DNA from 4 places in the Rothia sp. L_38 genome. Region 4 is predicted to be linked to each of the others. Evidence: riboswitches for the same ligand, from Rfam matches in the RefSeq annotation. Region 4 holds a riboswitch; each other region holds the start of a gene.

Evidence for each region. A riboswitch is a leader RNA that binds a small molecule or an ion and turns the genes downstream of it on or off. The one in region 4 is predicted to bind S-adenosylmethionine.
Region 1: it holds a riboswitch for S-adenosylmethionine, as region 4 does, so the genes downstream of both, ACRCJM_RS10875 (O-acetylhomoserine aminocarboxypropyltransferase/cysteine synthase family protein) here and ACRCJM_RS00815 (hypothetical protein) in region 4, are expected to answer to the same signal.
Region 2: it holds a riboswitch for S-adenosylmethionine, as region 4 does, so the genes downstream of both, ACRCJM_RS01840 (methylenetetrahydrofolate reductase) here and ACRCJM_RS00815 (hypothetical protein) in region 4, are expected to answer to the same signal.
Region 3: it holds a riboswitch for S-adenosylmethionine, as region 4 does, so the genes downstream of both, ACRCJM_RS02015 (ABC transporter ATP-binding protein) here and ACRCJM_RS00815 (hypothetical protein) in region 4, are expected to answer to the same signal.

What each region holds. Positions count from the first base shown of each region.
Region 1 is NZ_JBOEQD010000016.1:10,794-14,338, forward strand. Features, by position in the region: gene ACRCJM_RS10875 (O-acetylhomoserine aminocarboxypropyltransferase/cysteine synthase family protein) at 1-1,261, opposite strand, end outside; SAM riboswitch class IV at 1,382-1,499, opposite strand; gene ACRCJM_RS10880 (S9 family peptidase) at 1,641-3,545, shown strand, end outside.
Region 2 is NZ_JBOEQD010000002.1:117,741-121,285, forward strand. Features, by position in the region: gene metE (5-methyltetrahydropteroyltriglutamate--homocysteine S-methyltransferase) at 1-922, opposite strand, end outside; gene ACRCJM_RS01840 (methylenetetrahydrofolate reductase) at 960-1,871, opposite strand; SAM riboswitch class I at 1,976-2,065, opposite strand; gene ACRCJM_RS01845 (aldo/keto reductase) at 2,179-3,165, shown strand; gene ACRCJM_RS01850 (low molecular weight phosphatase family protein) at 3,315-3,545, opposite strand, start outside.
Region 3 is NZ_JBOEQD010000002.1:158,506-162,050, forward strand. Features, by position in the region: gene ACRCJM_RS02010 (aliphatic sulfonate ABC transporter substrate-binding protein) at 1-614, opposite strand, end outside; gene ACRCJM_RS02015 (ABC transporter ATP-binding protein) at 623-1,429, opposite strand; SAM riboswitch class I at 1,435-1,529, opposite strand; SAM riboswitch class IV at 1,731-1,831, shown strand; gene ACRCJM_RS02020 (LLM class flavin-dependent oxidoreductase) at 1,940-3,406, shown strand; gene cls (cardiolipin synthase) at 3,502-3,545, opposite strand, start outside.
Region 4 is NZ_JBOEQD010000001.1:178,083-181,627, forward strand. Features, by position in the region: gene ACRCJM_RS00805 (amino acid permease) at 1-736, shown strand, start outside; gene ACRCJM_RS00810 (thymidine kinase) at 892-1,512, shown strand; SAM riboswitch class IV at 1,560-1,675, shown strand; gene ACRCJM_RS00815 (hypothetical protein) at 1,691-2,146, shown strand; gene ACRCJM_RS00820 (NADPH-dependent F420 reductase) at 2,280-2,867, shown strand; gene ACRCJM_RS00825 (DNA cytosine methyltransferase) at 3,097-3,545, shown strand, end outside.

The DNA of each region.
Region 1 (3,545 bases), on a different contig from region 4:
GGTTGATACCGATGGCTTCGAGTTCTTCGGTGGTGGACTGGCTGTGGGTGGTGGAGGCCGGGTGGACAGCAAGTGAGCGCACGTCACCGATGTTGACCAGCAGGGAGTGGAGGGAGAGGGAGTCCACGAACTTCTGGGCGGTTGCGGCGTCGGCGTCCTTGAGGGTGAAGCCGAGGACGGCGCCAGCCCCCTTGGGCAGGTACTTTTGGGCCAGGTCATAGTAGGGGGAATCAGGTAGACCGGAGTAGGTGACCGATTCGACCTGGGGGCGATCCTTAAGGAACTGGGCAACCTTGAGGGCATTCTCTACGTGGCGCTCGACGCGCAGGGAGAGGGTCTCAAGACCGATGGCAATATTGAAGGCGTTGGTCGGTGAGATGGATGAGCCGAGGTCGCGTAGCAGAGAGACGCGGGCTTTGAGGATGTAGGAGAGGTTGACCCCAAAAGCCCCATCTGCACCGAGATCACGGGCATAGACCAGGCCGTGGTAGCTTTCGTCGGGCTGGTTGAAGAGGGGGTACTTGTCGGGGTAAGCACCGTAGTCGAAGTTGCCGGAGTCGACGATGACGCCGCCGACCGAGGTGCCGTGACCACCGAGGTACTTGGTGGCTGAGTGGATGACCACGTCAGCTCCGTGCTTGATGGGGTTGAGCAGGTAGGGGGTGGCAATGGTGTTATCGACGATGAGCGGTACCCCAGCCTCGTGGGCCACGGTCGAAACAGCCTCAATATCAAGCACATCGCCGCGGGGGTTAGGCAGGGTTTCTGCGTAGAAGGCCTTGGTGTTCTCGCGGGCGGCAGCTCTCCAGGATTCAGGGTCGGCGGGATCATCGACGAAGGTGGTTTCAATACCCAGGTTCTTGAGGGTGTACTTGAGCAGGTTGAAGCTACCGCCGTAGAGGGAGGGGGAAGCAACAACGTGGTCACCGGCTCCTGCGATATTCAGAATCGCGAAGGTGGAGGCTGCCTGGCCACTAGCTAGAAGCAGGGCGCCGACGCCGCCTTCCAGGGCCGCGATGCGGTTTTCGACCGCTTCCTGGGTGGGGTTGTTGATGCGGGAGTAGATGGGTCCCAGCTCGGAGAGGGCGAAGCGGCCTGCTGCCTGGGCGGAGTCCTTGAAGACAAAGGACGTGGTCTGGTAGATGGGCAGGGCGCGAGCGCCGGTTGCCGCGTCGGGTTCCTGGCCCGCGTGAATCTGCTGGGTTTCGAACTTCCAGCCGGTGGGGTTTGAGGGGGTGGGAACGGTGTTCTCGGTGGTCATGCGGTTTCTCCTAGTGAAGGATTCTTTCAGTGTTCTCTTGGAACGGGCCGCATGCCGTATCTTCCGCCCGGGTAAGGAGGAAAAGAATCTGATGCCCTCGCAGAAGATAGAGGCACATCGGTCCCGCGCTTGCGTACCTGGTTCTCGGTGGGTACGCCAGGTCTTCACCCAGGGCACCCCACCGCGAGTGGAGGGTTGCCGACCAGCTAGCTGGGGCTTAGCGCTGGTTCTCTTGACCTGCCTCTAGTTTGGCTTGAGTGCCCGGGGAGCGTCAAGATGAGGCTCTAAAGTTTCAGCATGTGTCCTTGTATTGCATACGTTACGTTCTATGGCCGTCATTTAGAATGGTGGGAAGCGAGTTATTACGAAAGGGCTGACGATGTCTCTGACTCCTCCTCTTGCCAAGCGTGTCCCGGTTGAGCGTACCCATCACGGCGATATTTTTATTGATCACTATGAGTGGTTGCGTGATAAGGAGAGCGAAGAGGTTCTAGAGCACCTGCGCGCTGAGAATGCCTACACCGAGGCGGTCACTGAAGATCAGCAGCCCCTTCGCGATGCTATTTTTGAAGAGATTAAGGGGCGCACCCAGTTGACCGACATGTCGGTGCCTTCCCGCCGCGGGGCCTGGTGGTACTTTAACCGCACGGTTGCCGGCGAGCAGTACCCGGTCATGTGCCGCGTCCCCGCTCTGACCGAGGGCAGCGTTGAAGAGCGCTACCAGCCGCCGGTCGTCCGCCCCGGTGAACCGCTCGACGGTGAGCAGGTAGTGCTGGACTGTAACGAGTTCGCCCGCGATATGGCCTTTTTCTCGCTGGGTTCCTTTCAGGTAACCCGCGACGGTTCCCTGCTGACCTTCGGTGTGGACGATTCAGGCGATGAGCGCTACACCCAGTACTTCAAGAACCTCGATACCGGTGAGATTCTTGAAGAGAAAATTGAGGACGTCTTTGCAGGGGCCTTCTTTGCCTCTGGAGCCAAGCACCTGATTTATTCGGTAGCCGATGAGTCCTGGCGCCCCTACGAAGTGCGCGCTCACGCCATTGGCACCAGCGCATCTGAAGATTTTGCCCTCTACCGCGAAGACGATAACGGCCTCTGGTTGGGTGCAGGTATGTCATCCTCCCGTACCCACGTAGTCATTACTTCATCCAACTCTGAGTACTCAGAGACCCGCATTATCAACATTCATGAGCTTGGTCAGCTAGAGCCCACCCTCATTATGAAGCGGGACGCCGGTATCGAGTACTCCACCGATATCATCGACGTGGAGGGCACCGGCTATCTGGTCATCGGCCATAACCACGAGGCCCCCAACGGTGAAATTGTACTGGCGCCCCTGCGGGAAGAGCACGTGCCCTTTGCCGATTTCAAGGCTAGCTGGATTCCCCTGGTGCCCCACCGCGAGGACGTCCGCCTAGAGGGTTTCAAGTTCTCCCGCAACCATCTGGTGCTCATGGCCCGCGAGAACACCACCGTTAAAGTATTCGTTGCCCCGCGTACCGCTCTCGCTGAGCAGGCAGCTTCTGCCCACCCCCAGGGTATTGACCTCTACGAGCCCGGCGGATTCACCGAAGAGCTCTACACGTCAGCCTTCTCCGGTGTGAACATCATGTCCCCGGTCATCCGCCTGAACTACACCTCCTACCTCACCCCCAGCAGCGTCTACGACTACTTCCCCGATACCGACGACCTCGTACTGCGCCGCCGCACCCCCGTCATCGGCTACGAGCCCGAGAACTACACCGCCTACCGCATGTGGGCACCGGCAGCGGACGGAGCCATGATTCCGCTCTCCGTCATGCACCGCGCCGACCTCGATAAGGCCCAGGAAAACCCCGTGATTCAGTACGGCTACGGGTCCTATGAGTCCTCCATGGACCCCTATTTCTCCACCGCCCGCCTCAGCGTGCTGGACCGCGGCGTCATCTTCGTCGTTGCCCACATCCGCGGTGGCGGCGAAATGGGCCGCGCCTGGTACACCGAGGGCAAGAAGCTGGCCAAGAAAAACACCTTCACCGACTTCATCGACGCCACCGACTTCCTAGCCTCCCAGGCCTGGGTGGACGCTGCCCGTATCGGCATCATGGGTGGATCAGCCGGCGGCCTGCTCATGGGCGCCGTCGTCAACATGGCCCCCGAAAAATACGCGGCCTGCCTGGCCCAGGTCCCCTTCGTGGACGCCCTCACCACCATTCTCGACCCCAACCTGCCGCTCTCGGCCCTGGAATGGGAAGAATGGGGCAACCCCATCACCGACAAGGAGGTCTACGACTACATGAAG
Region 2 (3,545 bases), on a different contig from region 4:
CGTTTACCACACCTGCCACCAGCAGGGGAGCCGAATCGCCGCCGAAGAGGCGGGGGAGAGCGTCCTGATCATAGCCGGTAGATACCAGGTCAAGGTGCAGGGCCTCTACGCCCGAAGCGGCCAGGGGTTCCAGCAGGCCGGCCAGGTTGCCGTAGGGGCTAGTGACCAGCAGGGAGGGGCGGTCAGAGAGCTGGGTGAGCTCCCCGTAGGTCTTCTCAATGAGCTGCGCCAGCTCGGCTTCACTCACAGCCTGGTCGGCACCCAGGGCGGGTTCGTTGAACTGAACCCAGCGCACACCGCGGCCAGCCAGGTGGGCGAGCAGATCCCGATAGAGGGGCAGCAGGTCTGCCAGGCGGTCAAGGGGAGCGAAGTCGGCGGGGGAGCCGTCCTCTGCCTTTGCCAGGAGCAGGTAGGTGAGGGGCCCGGTGATGCTGGGGCGGGCGGACGTCCCCGCCGCCTCAGCGGCTGCCAGCAGGTCATCGAGAGCTTCGGTGTTGAGGGTAAAGCCGGTGGTCGGGCCGATTTCTGGCACCAGGTAGTGGTAGTTGGTGTCGAACCACTTGGTCAGCTCCAGCGGGGGCAGGTGCTCGGTGCCGCGGGCCAGGGCGAAGTAGCCGTCCAGGTCGATCAGGCCGCGGTCGTCGCGTACCGACTCGAAGCGGGCGGGCAGGGCGGTGAAGAGGCGGGTGGTATCGAGCACCTGGTCGTAGAAGGAGAAGTCCGCGGGAATAGCGTAGTCGTCGGTCAGGCCGCGCTCGGTGAGGGTGCGGTAGGCGTCCTGCTGAATCTTCTGGGCGGTCTGCTCCAGCTCGTCCTGGTCGGACTTACCCGCCCAGTAGGCTTCAACAGCGCGCTTGAGTTCGCGGCGGGCGCCGATACGGGGGTAGCCGGTGATGGTTGCGGTGGGGAAAACTGTGGTCATGGTGGTGTCTTTCTATAAGGTCTTTGGGCCGATATTTTTAGGCGTAGGTCAGTTCGGCCAGGGGGTTTTCAAAGCGGGTGCTGTAGCGGGGTAGATCGACCCGATCGAGAACGTCCAGCACCGCTGCGTGTTCATTGAAGGTGTAGAAGTGGATGCCGGGGGCACCTGCGTCGAGGGATTCTTGGAGCAGGCGGACGCCGAACTCCACCCCGATACGGTGCCGCTGGGCGTCCCCGCTCGCGGTTTCCAGGTCGTAGGCCAGCTGCTGGGGTACGGGCAGGCCCGCCAGTGAGCAGAGGGTGGTGAGCCTGCGCAGGCTGGTCACCGGCATGATGCCCGGAATCAGGGGCAGGGTCACCCCCGCGGTTCGGGCCCGCTGTACCAGCGCTTCGTAGCGGGAGGCCTCAAAGAAGACCTGGGTGATAGCGAAATCAGCCCCCGCCCGCTCTTTTGAGAGCAGAATTTCAATATCTTGTAATTCTGAGCTGGACTCCGGGTGCTGGGAGGGGTAGGCAGCTACCCCCACCGCCACGCGTCCTGCCGCAAGATGGGCAAAATCCTGGGTCTCCACCCGTCGAATGAGATCAACCAGGGAGCGGGCAAAGGGGATGTCAGGGGCCTGGGTGCTGCCCGCTGGCAGATCGCCGCGCAGGGCTAAAAACCCGCGGACGCCGATTGCCAGTATGCGACGCACAGCGGCTTCCAGCTCCTCGGCGCTGTGTCCCACACAGGTGAGGTGGGCCAGGGGAGTAAGCCGGGTTTCGTGTACCAGGTGGTCGAGCAGGGCCAGGGTTTTCTGCTTACGAGCCCGATCACCGGAGTAGGTCACCGAGACGTAGTCGGGGTTAGTGGGAGCCAGCTGGTCGATAGTCGTCAGTAGACTCTCACAGCTGGCGGAACTTCGCGGTGGAAAAAGTTCATAAGAGAGCGCCGGTATATGGGTACTCATGGTTTCCTTACAGGTCGTTGGGTAGACCCGAAAGAATGCGATGGCCGCTCCCAAAGGTGGCGGGAGGGCGCCACACAGGGCGGTGGGTGGACCGCTGGTGATGCACTCTATCGGTCCTAGCAGGAGCACCTTTCCCCAAGGGGTGGTTGCTGCGACGTCGTTGAGCTAGGTCTCTCGGTCGCTCTGGATAGATTTGATGGTTCTACACTAAAAGCGCAGGTAGGGCGCTGGCAAGAAACCGCCGCTCTATGTACCTTTTTGACTCTGTGTCGGGTGTGTTGAGACACATGACAGTAATATGACGGGTATGAGTATTGAGTATCGCCAACTAGGAAAAAGCGGGTTGACCGTCTCGAACGTGGGTCTGGGCTGCAACAACCTGGGCCGCGCCACAACCGCCACCGAAACGCAAAGCGGAACCAACGCCGTCCTCACCGCCGCCGTTGAAGCCGGAATCACCCTCTTTGACGTGGCCGATATTTACGGGTCCGCACCGGGAGTTTCTGAAACCATGTTTGGGAAGGCCCTGCGGGAGACCGGGATTGACCGCGACGAGATCGTGATTGTCTCTAAATTCGGCATGGACATGGGAGGGGCCAACGGCACCGACCACGGGGTGCGCGGCTCCCGTCGGTATATTATGCGGGCGGTTGAGGCCTCCCTGAGCCGCCTAGGCACGGACTACATCGACCTCTACTTCCACCACACCCCCGACCCGGCAACCCCCATCGAAGAAACCCTCTCAGCTCTGGGTACCCTGATTGAGCAGGGCAAGGTGCGCTACATCGGGTCGTCCAACCACACTGGCTGGCAGATCGCCCACGCCGAACACCTGGGCCGGGCCCTGGGGCACCGCTACATTGCGGCTGAGAACCACTACAACCTGCTTGACCGCCGCGCTGAACTCGAGGTTCTACCCGCCGCCCGCGAGTTCGGGCTGGGCGTGCTGCCCTACTTCCCCCTGGCTAACGGGCTACTAACGGGCAAGTATTCGCGCTCTTTTGCCCCGGCGGACGGCCGTCTGACCCGCATCAAGCCCGACATCTTGGACGGCGCTAACTGGGACCAGCTCGAAGCCTTCTCAGCCTTTGCCGCCGAGCGCGGCCTGACCGAGGTACAGGTCGCCTTCTCGTGGCTGGCTCAGCAGGAGCCGGTTTCCTCCGTGATTGCCGGGGCCACCACCGAAGACCAGGTACGTGCCAACGCGGCGGCTATCGTCCGCCGGTTCGACGCGGACGAGCTCGCCCTGCTCGACGAGATTTTCCCGGCCCCGCCGAAGGTGGCGCTTTTCTAACCCCCATACAGCAAACGACGCCCCTTCCCTCTTTCCCGCAGCACTCCGGTGCGTGGAAAGAGGGAAGGAGCGCCGTTGTATGCCGAACTAGGCAGTAAGCTCAGCCAGCAGGGCGCGGACGCGGGCGTTGATGTCGTCCCGGATTAGGTTCATACGCTCAGCCCCCTCAATTCCATCGTGGGAGGGCTCAACGGTATTCCGCGTTCGGTCTTAGCCAGGACCTCCTCATCCGTCGTCTCAAGCTGGGCAGCCCCACCCAGAATGACGATCCGGTCGGCAGTGGCCAGGTCGTCGGCGCTCGCGAACTTGGGCTTACCCTGGCTCATATCCGCACCGATTTCAGCGAGCGAAGCGGCAGATTCAGCGTTGACCGCGCTGCC
Region 3 (3,545 bases), on a different contig from region 4:
CTGGCCATGATGGGGTCAAGGCCGCTCCAGGCGTCTACGGTGCCCTGGTTGAGGGCGGTGCGGCCGTCGGCGTGCTGTAGCTGCTCGATGGTGACCTCATCGGGTGACACACCTGCTTCTTCAAGAGCTTGGAGCAGGAAGAAGTAGGGGTCGGTGCCCTTGGTGACGGCTACCTTTTTACCGGCCAGGTCTTTCACCGATGAGATACCGGTATCGGTGCGGGTCACCAGAGCTGACCACTCGGGCTGGGAGTAGAGGTCAATCACCTGAATGGGGGAGCCGTTAGAGCGAGCCAGCAGGGCAGCTGAGCCCGCGGTGGAACCCACGTCAATCGCACCGGAACGCAGGGCCTCATTAGCCTTGTTCGAACCGGCTGACTGTACCCACTCGACGTCCTTACCCTGCTCTTGTAGGGCGGTCTCAAGCCAACCCTTTTCCTTGATAATCAGGGAGAGCGGGTTGTAGGTGGCGTAGTCGATGGTGACGGTGGTGTCGCCCGCAGCGGCAGAAGTGTCAGCGGTAGAAGCGTTTTCCCCAGCCAAGCAGCCAGTGAGCAGAAGGGTGCCGGTTGCGAGCAGGGCAGAAGTGGTGGTGAGACGAGAAATGAGTGACATGTGTGTTCCTAGTGTTCTTCAACGCCGAGTTCGGCCAAAAGTTCTTTACGCAGGGACGATAGCGCTGGGTTGCCGCGGTCGCGCGGGCGGTGATCGGGCACCTCAACAATGCGGGCAATCGTCGCGGGTGCGGTGGGGTCCGGCTTACCCAGCACAATCACCCGGTCTGAGAGGTAGAGGGCTTCTTCCACGTCGTGGGTGACCAGCAGGACGGTGGCCGGGTCGTGGGCATGAATATCGAGCAGCAGATCCTGCATGTTGATGCGGGTGAGGGCATCGAGGGCGCCGAAGGGCTCATCGAGCAGAAGGACGCCGGGGTTCCGCGCCAGCGCCCGTGCCAGGGAGGCGCGCTGAGCCATGCCACCGGAAATCTCACGGGGGCGGTGCTGGGCGTAGTCTGCCAGCCCCACGACGTCCAGAAGGCGGGCAACCTGCTCGCGGGCGGCGTCCTTGGGTGTTCCCTTGGGCAACCCCAGGGCAACATTCTTCTCAACGGTACGCCAGGGCAGCAGGCGGGGCTCCTGGAAGCCAATTGCCACGCGGGAGTCCAGGCCGCGCACCGGGCTGCCATCGATGGTGACGGTACCGGCGGTCGCTGCGCCCAGGCCCGCGGCAGCCCGTAAGAGGGTGGACTTGCCGCAACCCGAGGAACCAATGATCGAGATAATCTCACCGGGGTAGGCGGTGAAGGAGACGTCTTCAAGGACGGTGCGGGTCTCGCCGCGCTCGCCGATGAAGGTTTTGCCGACGGCCTTGAAGTCAATGCCGCAGGCGGTGAGGGTGGTGGGGGTGCGTTCTAGCGTGGGTGCGCTCATGCTTTTCTCCATCGTCTCTTGGCGTTAGCACCGACCCCTGTAGTGAGGGAGGTTGCTGCGACGTCGTTGAGCCAAGTCTCTCGGTCGCTCTGGATGGTTAACGCTTTCAACGCTAGGGGCGTTTGTTGGAACTGGGCAAGAGTATGACGCGGTATTTCGGCCGGTTACGAGTGTGACGCTGTGGGTAAAACTGACCGAAACTCGCTGCCCGGTTACACGCGACTCACCCCGTGCCACAATGTGAAACGTAGCCTCAGATGCTTGCACCTGGGCGTGCTGGGCGGGCTACACTAAATCTCAAGATCAAGAGTCCCAACGCGAAGCTCTGGCTAGTTGGGCGGCAACCCTCTCCCGTAGCGGGGTGCCCCAGATGAGGATCAGGCAGTAATGCAAGTACGGCGCAACCAGGCGCCACCTTCGCGAAGGCTCGGTGCCTTTTACTTTGGGTAAGGACGCCGGTGGCAGCACGGGCGCGGAGGGCCAAGCACCACCTGTGAAAGGGCCCGGTTCATGACCGAGAAGAAGCGCATCGTCGTCAACGCCTTCGATATGACCACCACCAGCCACCAGAGCTTTGGTCTGTGGCGTCACCCCCGTAACCGGGCGGATGAGTACAACACCATCAAGTACTGGACCGACCTGGCTAAGGTCTGCGAGAAGGGTCTGTTCGACGCTGTCTTTATCGCTGACGTGGTGGGTGTCTACGATGTCTACAAGGATTCAGTAGCTCCCGTCCTCAAGGACGGCGCCCAGGTTCCTGTGGGTGACCCCTTCTTGCAGATTTCTGCTATGGCCGCTGTGACCGAGCACCTGGGCTTTGGCGTGACTGCCGCTGTCACCTACAACCAGCCCTACACCCTGGCCCGTTCCTACTCCACCCTGGATCACCTGACCGGCGGCCGTGTGGGCTTCAATGTGGTGACCTCCTACCTGCAGTCTGCTGCTGAGAACCAGGGTCTGCCCGGGCAGATTGAGCACGATGAGCGCTACGAGATTGCCGAAGAGTTTCTCGATGTCTGTTACAAGCTCTGGGAGGGCTCCTGGGAGGACGGCTCGGTACCCCGCGACCGCGAAAACGGCGTCTTCGCTGATCCCTCGAAGGTGCACCCCATCCTGCACAAGGGCAAGTACTTCCAGGTTCCCGGCATCGCCCTGAGTGAGCCTTCCCCCCAGCGCACCCCCGTGATTTTCCAGGCCGGTGCGTCTTCCCGTGGCCAGGCTTTCTCTGGCCAGCACGCTGAGGCTATCTTCATCACCGCCCTGCGCCCCCACCTGACCAAGGTTCTGACCGAGCGTATCCGTTCTGAGGCTGAAAAGGCCGGCCGCAAGCGCGATGACGTCAAGATCCTGGCTATGCTCTCCGTTGTTGTGGACGAGACTGACGAGAAGGCTCAGGCCAAGTACGCCGAGTACCTCAAGTACCAGAACGTTGAGGCGTCCCAGGGCATCATCGGCGGCTGGAGCGGCCTTGACCTGGACCAGTTCGATGAGGACGAGGCTCTCAAGTACGTTGAGACCGAGTCGATTCAGTCCTTCCTGACCCCCTTCACCCTGCAGGATAAGGAGAAGGAGTGGACCCGCAAGGACATCGCCGAGCACTGCGCCACCGGCGGCATGGGTGCGGTTTTGGTGGGTTCCCCCCAGACTGTTGCCGATGAGCTGGAGAAGTGGATTGACGAGGGCGGCCTGGACGGCATCAACCTGGCTTACCACGTTTCCCCTGGCTCCTTTGAGGACTTCGTTGAGTTCGTTGTTCCCGAGCTGCAGAAGCGCGGCCGCTACCGCACCGCCTATGAGGGTTCCACCCTGCGCGAGAGCCTCTTCGGTGAGGGTAACAAGTACGTGGACGAGCGTCACCCGGCTGCCAAGTACCGCGGTGCCTACGCGGGTAAGCCCTCCGCTGCCGACACCCCGGCCCGTGACTTCCTCAAGCTGGCGATTGAGAACGCTGAGAAGGCTGAGGACGCAGGCCACTAGGTCTTAGAGCTGTAAGGACGCCGCCCCGCACCTTCCTGCCAACGGGCAGGGGAGTGCAGGGCGGCGTCCTTATCGTCTTTATGCCGTGCCGACGGTTAGAGCAGGGCGCTCCACAGGCGGCAGAGGTTCTCGGCAACCT
Region 4 (3,545 bases):
TTTCTGGCGCATTATGCTCTTCTACATCGGTGCTATCGCTATCATCGGTACCCTGATTCCCTACACCAGCCCCAACCTGCTGCGGGCGGACGCCACCGACATCGCCTACTCACCTTTCACCATGGTCTTTGAGAACCTGGGAGTTGCTTTTGCTGCTTCGGTGATGAACGCCGTCATTCTGACCGCGATTCTCTCTGCCGGTAACTCGGGCCTCTACGTTTCGTCCCGTATGCTCTACGCCCTGGCGCTGGAGGGGCGTGCTCCCAAGATTTTTGCCCGCGTGAACTCCCGCGGCATTCCCATGCCCGCCCTGCTCATGACCGCCGCTATCGGCCTCTTCGGCTTCGTCTCTGCCGTAGTGGGCGAGGGCTCTGCCTACACCTGGCTGATTAACATCTCTGGCCTGTCGGGCTTCATCACCTGGGTGGGTGTGGCGATCTGCCACTACCGCTTCCGCCGCGCTTACGTCGCCCAGGGTAATGATGTGAACGACCTGCCCTACAAGGCTCCTCTCTTCCCGATTGGCCCCATCGTGGCGCTGCTGATGTGCCTGCTGGTGATTGCCGGCCAGAACTACAACGCTATTTTTGCTGGCCACTGGTTTGAGGTTGTCTCGGCCTACATCGGCCTGCCCATCATTATTGGTGTCTGGCTGGTGCACAAGCTGGTAACCGGCTCAAAGACTATTCCGCTCAAGGACGTGGACGTCTCAGGCCTTGAGGTCTCAGGCAAGTAAGTTCCTGTGAGAGAAAGGGGAGGGCACCGGGTTTTCCGGAGCCCTCCCTTTTTCATAGGGTAGGACGCCTGTGAGCGGGGGAGTGGGCCGGGCTAGAATGGTGTGGTTTGGTTTTGTTTTCTGCGTAAGTGTTCTGGGTTGAAAGGTGTGGCCGCGTGGCTAAGCTCTATTTCCGTTTTGGCGCCATGAATTCGGGTAAGTCGACTGCGCTGTTGCAGGCTGCCCATAACTATGAGGAGCGTGGCCAGCGGGTGCTGCTGGCCAAGCCGCAGGTGGACACCAAGGGCGATACTGAGATCGTGTCCCGCCTGGGGGTGACCCGTCAGGCTGATTTTTTGGTGGGTGCTGAGGATTCGGTACGCGATCTCTTCCACGCTGCTGCTGAGCCTAATGCTGATGACGACCGTATGCACTGGCATCTGCCCGTCTCCTGCCTGCTGGTGGATGAGGCCCAGTTTTTGACCGCTGAGCAGGTGGATGATCTCATGCGGATTGCGGTGGAAGAGAACGTGCCGGTGATGTGCTACGGCATTCGTACAGACTTTAGAACGCGGGCCTTCCCCGGCTCTGCCCGCCTGCTGGAGATTGCCCACACGCTGGAAGAGCTCAAGACTATTTGTCGGTGCGGACGGAAGGCGCTCTTTAACGGCCGTACTGTTGATGGAAAGTTTGTTTTTGCCGGTGACCAGGTGGCCATTGACGGTGTGCATGTGGGCTACGAGTCCCTCTGCCCCACCTGCTACCTGGAGGAATCGGGCGGCAAGCTCTACCAATAGCAGCCCTCTTGCACGTGTGGATTTTTTCCTGCTAAAGTAATCATCACGATTCAGAAGCCCAACGCAAAGCCCTTTGACTTGTTGGCTGGCAACCGCCTGACGCAGACGGTGCCCTCAAAGGAAAATCGGTCACCCGCCAAAAGGCCCGGTGAAAGCGCGATTATTTAGGAGGCCCACTGTGGTTTCATTTTTTCCTTTTTCAAAGTCTTCAGCTTCAGCAAAAGCTACTTCAGGCTCTGCTCACACCGATCAGCGGAAGAACGTGCCGCTTAGCCAGCGGTGCACCCTACATTCAGCTGGGCACGGAATTGTCCCGGCAATTGGTATCAATGCGTCGAACATGACCTGGCAGGAAGCTACGATTATTGCCGTGCGGGGTACGCGCGTGCAACTGAAAATCGACGGGCAAAGCCGGTATTTCTGGAACCATGATTCGACTCGTCTTTTTGAGTTTCTTAGCGCGACGGACGGCCAGGTGCGTAGCGCATCGGGGGAGAGAAAGGACGCGGGTGCCCCTGTTCTTCTATGGAATGAGGAGCACAAGCTACTCGGGCTGCGAGAGGGCAAGATCTTTTCTTTAAGCCATCTTTCACCGGAACCCTTGACTGTTTGCGTTACCGCTGAAAATCGCTAACCGAGACTATAGATAAGGGGTCGGCTACAGACTAGATCTGTAGCCGATCTTTTTATTCAAGCCTCAGATAAAATCCATCGTTAGACTGGTAAACCCAAGGAATAAATTTTCTTTAGAAAATATTGTGGTAGGTATGAAGGTTTCTATTCTTGGCGCCGGTAAGCTCGGCACAGCTCTTGCCCGTCTCTCTGTTGCTGCTGGCCATGAGACGCTGATTTATGCCAGGCCAAAGCCACTGCTAGATATTATTTTGAGTTCTCTTGTGCCAGAAGCCCAGCTAGTGGATTTTGAGAGCGCACTGAAAGCTGACATCGTCATTGTGGCTCTGCCCCGAACTGCTCTTCCCAATTTTGATTTTTCTGCTGCTCATGGGCTTGTAGTGGACGCGACCAATCCATGGGAATCTGCTGGGACGGCTGGAACTGAATTTGAGCTGCCCGGGGTGCAGGTGCCTGTTGTCCGAACGCTTAACCATATTGCCTATGATGATTTGACTTCTGACAGCCGGGTTTTGAACCCTCATGCTCTACCGCGTGCTGTTGCAGTGATTGACGCGGGGCAGGGGGATAAGGCACTGGAGACCGCTTGTGAGCTGGTTAGCTCTTTGGGGTTTGACGTGGTTCTTATGCCTGAAAGTGCAGCCCACCTTTTTGAGCCGGACAGCCCCGCCTTCGGAGCTTTTCTAACGAAAGAGCAGATGGAGGAACTGCGCAGTAAATAATTCTAAAGAAGTTGCTGGCAGGTATGTTTACGCTTCTAACTGTTGTGCAGTGAATACTTTCAGCCTGAGGTACAAAGCTCATGAGTATTATGGCTGATTTAGCTCGTGAACGTCATAGACTAATAGAGTTGGCAGAGAGGGTTCCCAGCTCTCGTGAGCACATGTATAGTAGTTAATAAATTCGAATATATATTCGAAAATTGTGATGAGTTGATGGGGAGACGCACGCATGCTGACTTCAGTTGAGATTTGCGCCGGTGCTGGTGGCCAGGCGCTTGGCCTTGAAATGGCTGGGTTTGAGCATCTAGCAGCCGTTGAGATTGACCCAGACGCCTGCAATACTCTTCGAGCTAACCGCCCAGAGTGGAATGTAGTTGAGGCTGATCTCAATGACTGGGATCCTTCCCCCTATAAAGGCGTTGATCTCTTTGCAGGTGGTGTCCCGTGTCCTCCTTTTAGCGTGGCTGGAAAACAGCTGGGTGCTGACGACGAGCGTGACCTTTTTCCCCGAGCCCTTGAAATTATTGAGACTCTTGAGCCTAAAGCTGTCATGCTTGAGAACGTTAAGGGCCTGCTGTCAAAGCGTTTTGCTGATTATCGAAATGAAATTATCAAGGCTATGGGCGAACTCGGCTATATCGTCGATTGGCGGCTGATTAACTCTTCTGATTACGGTGT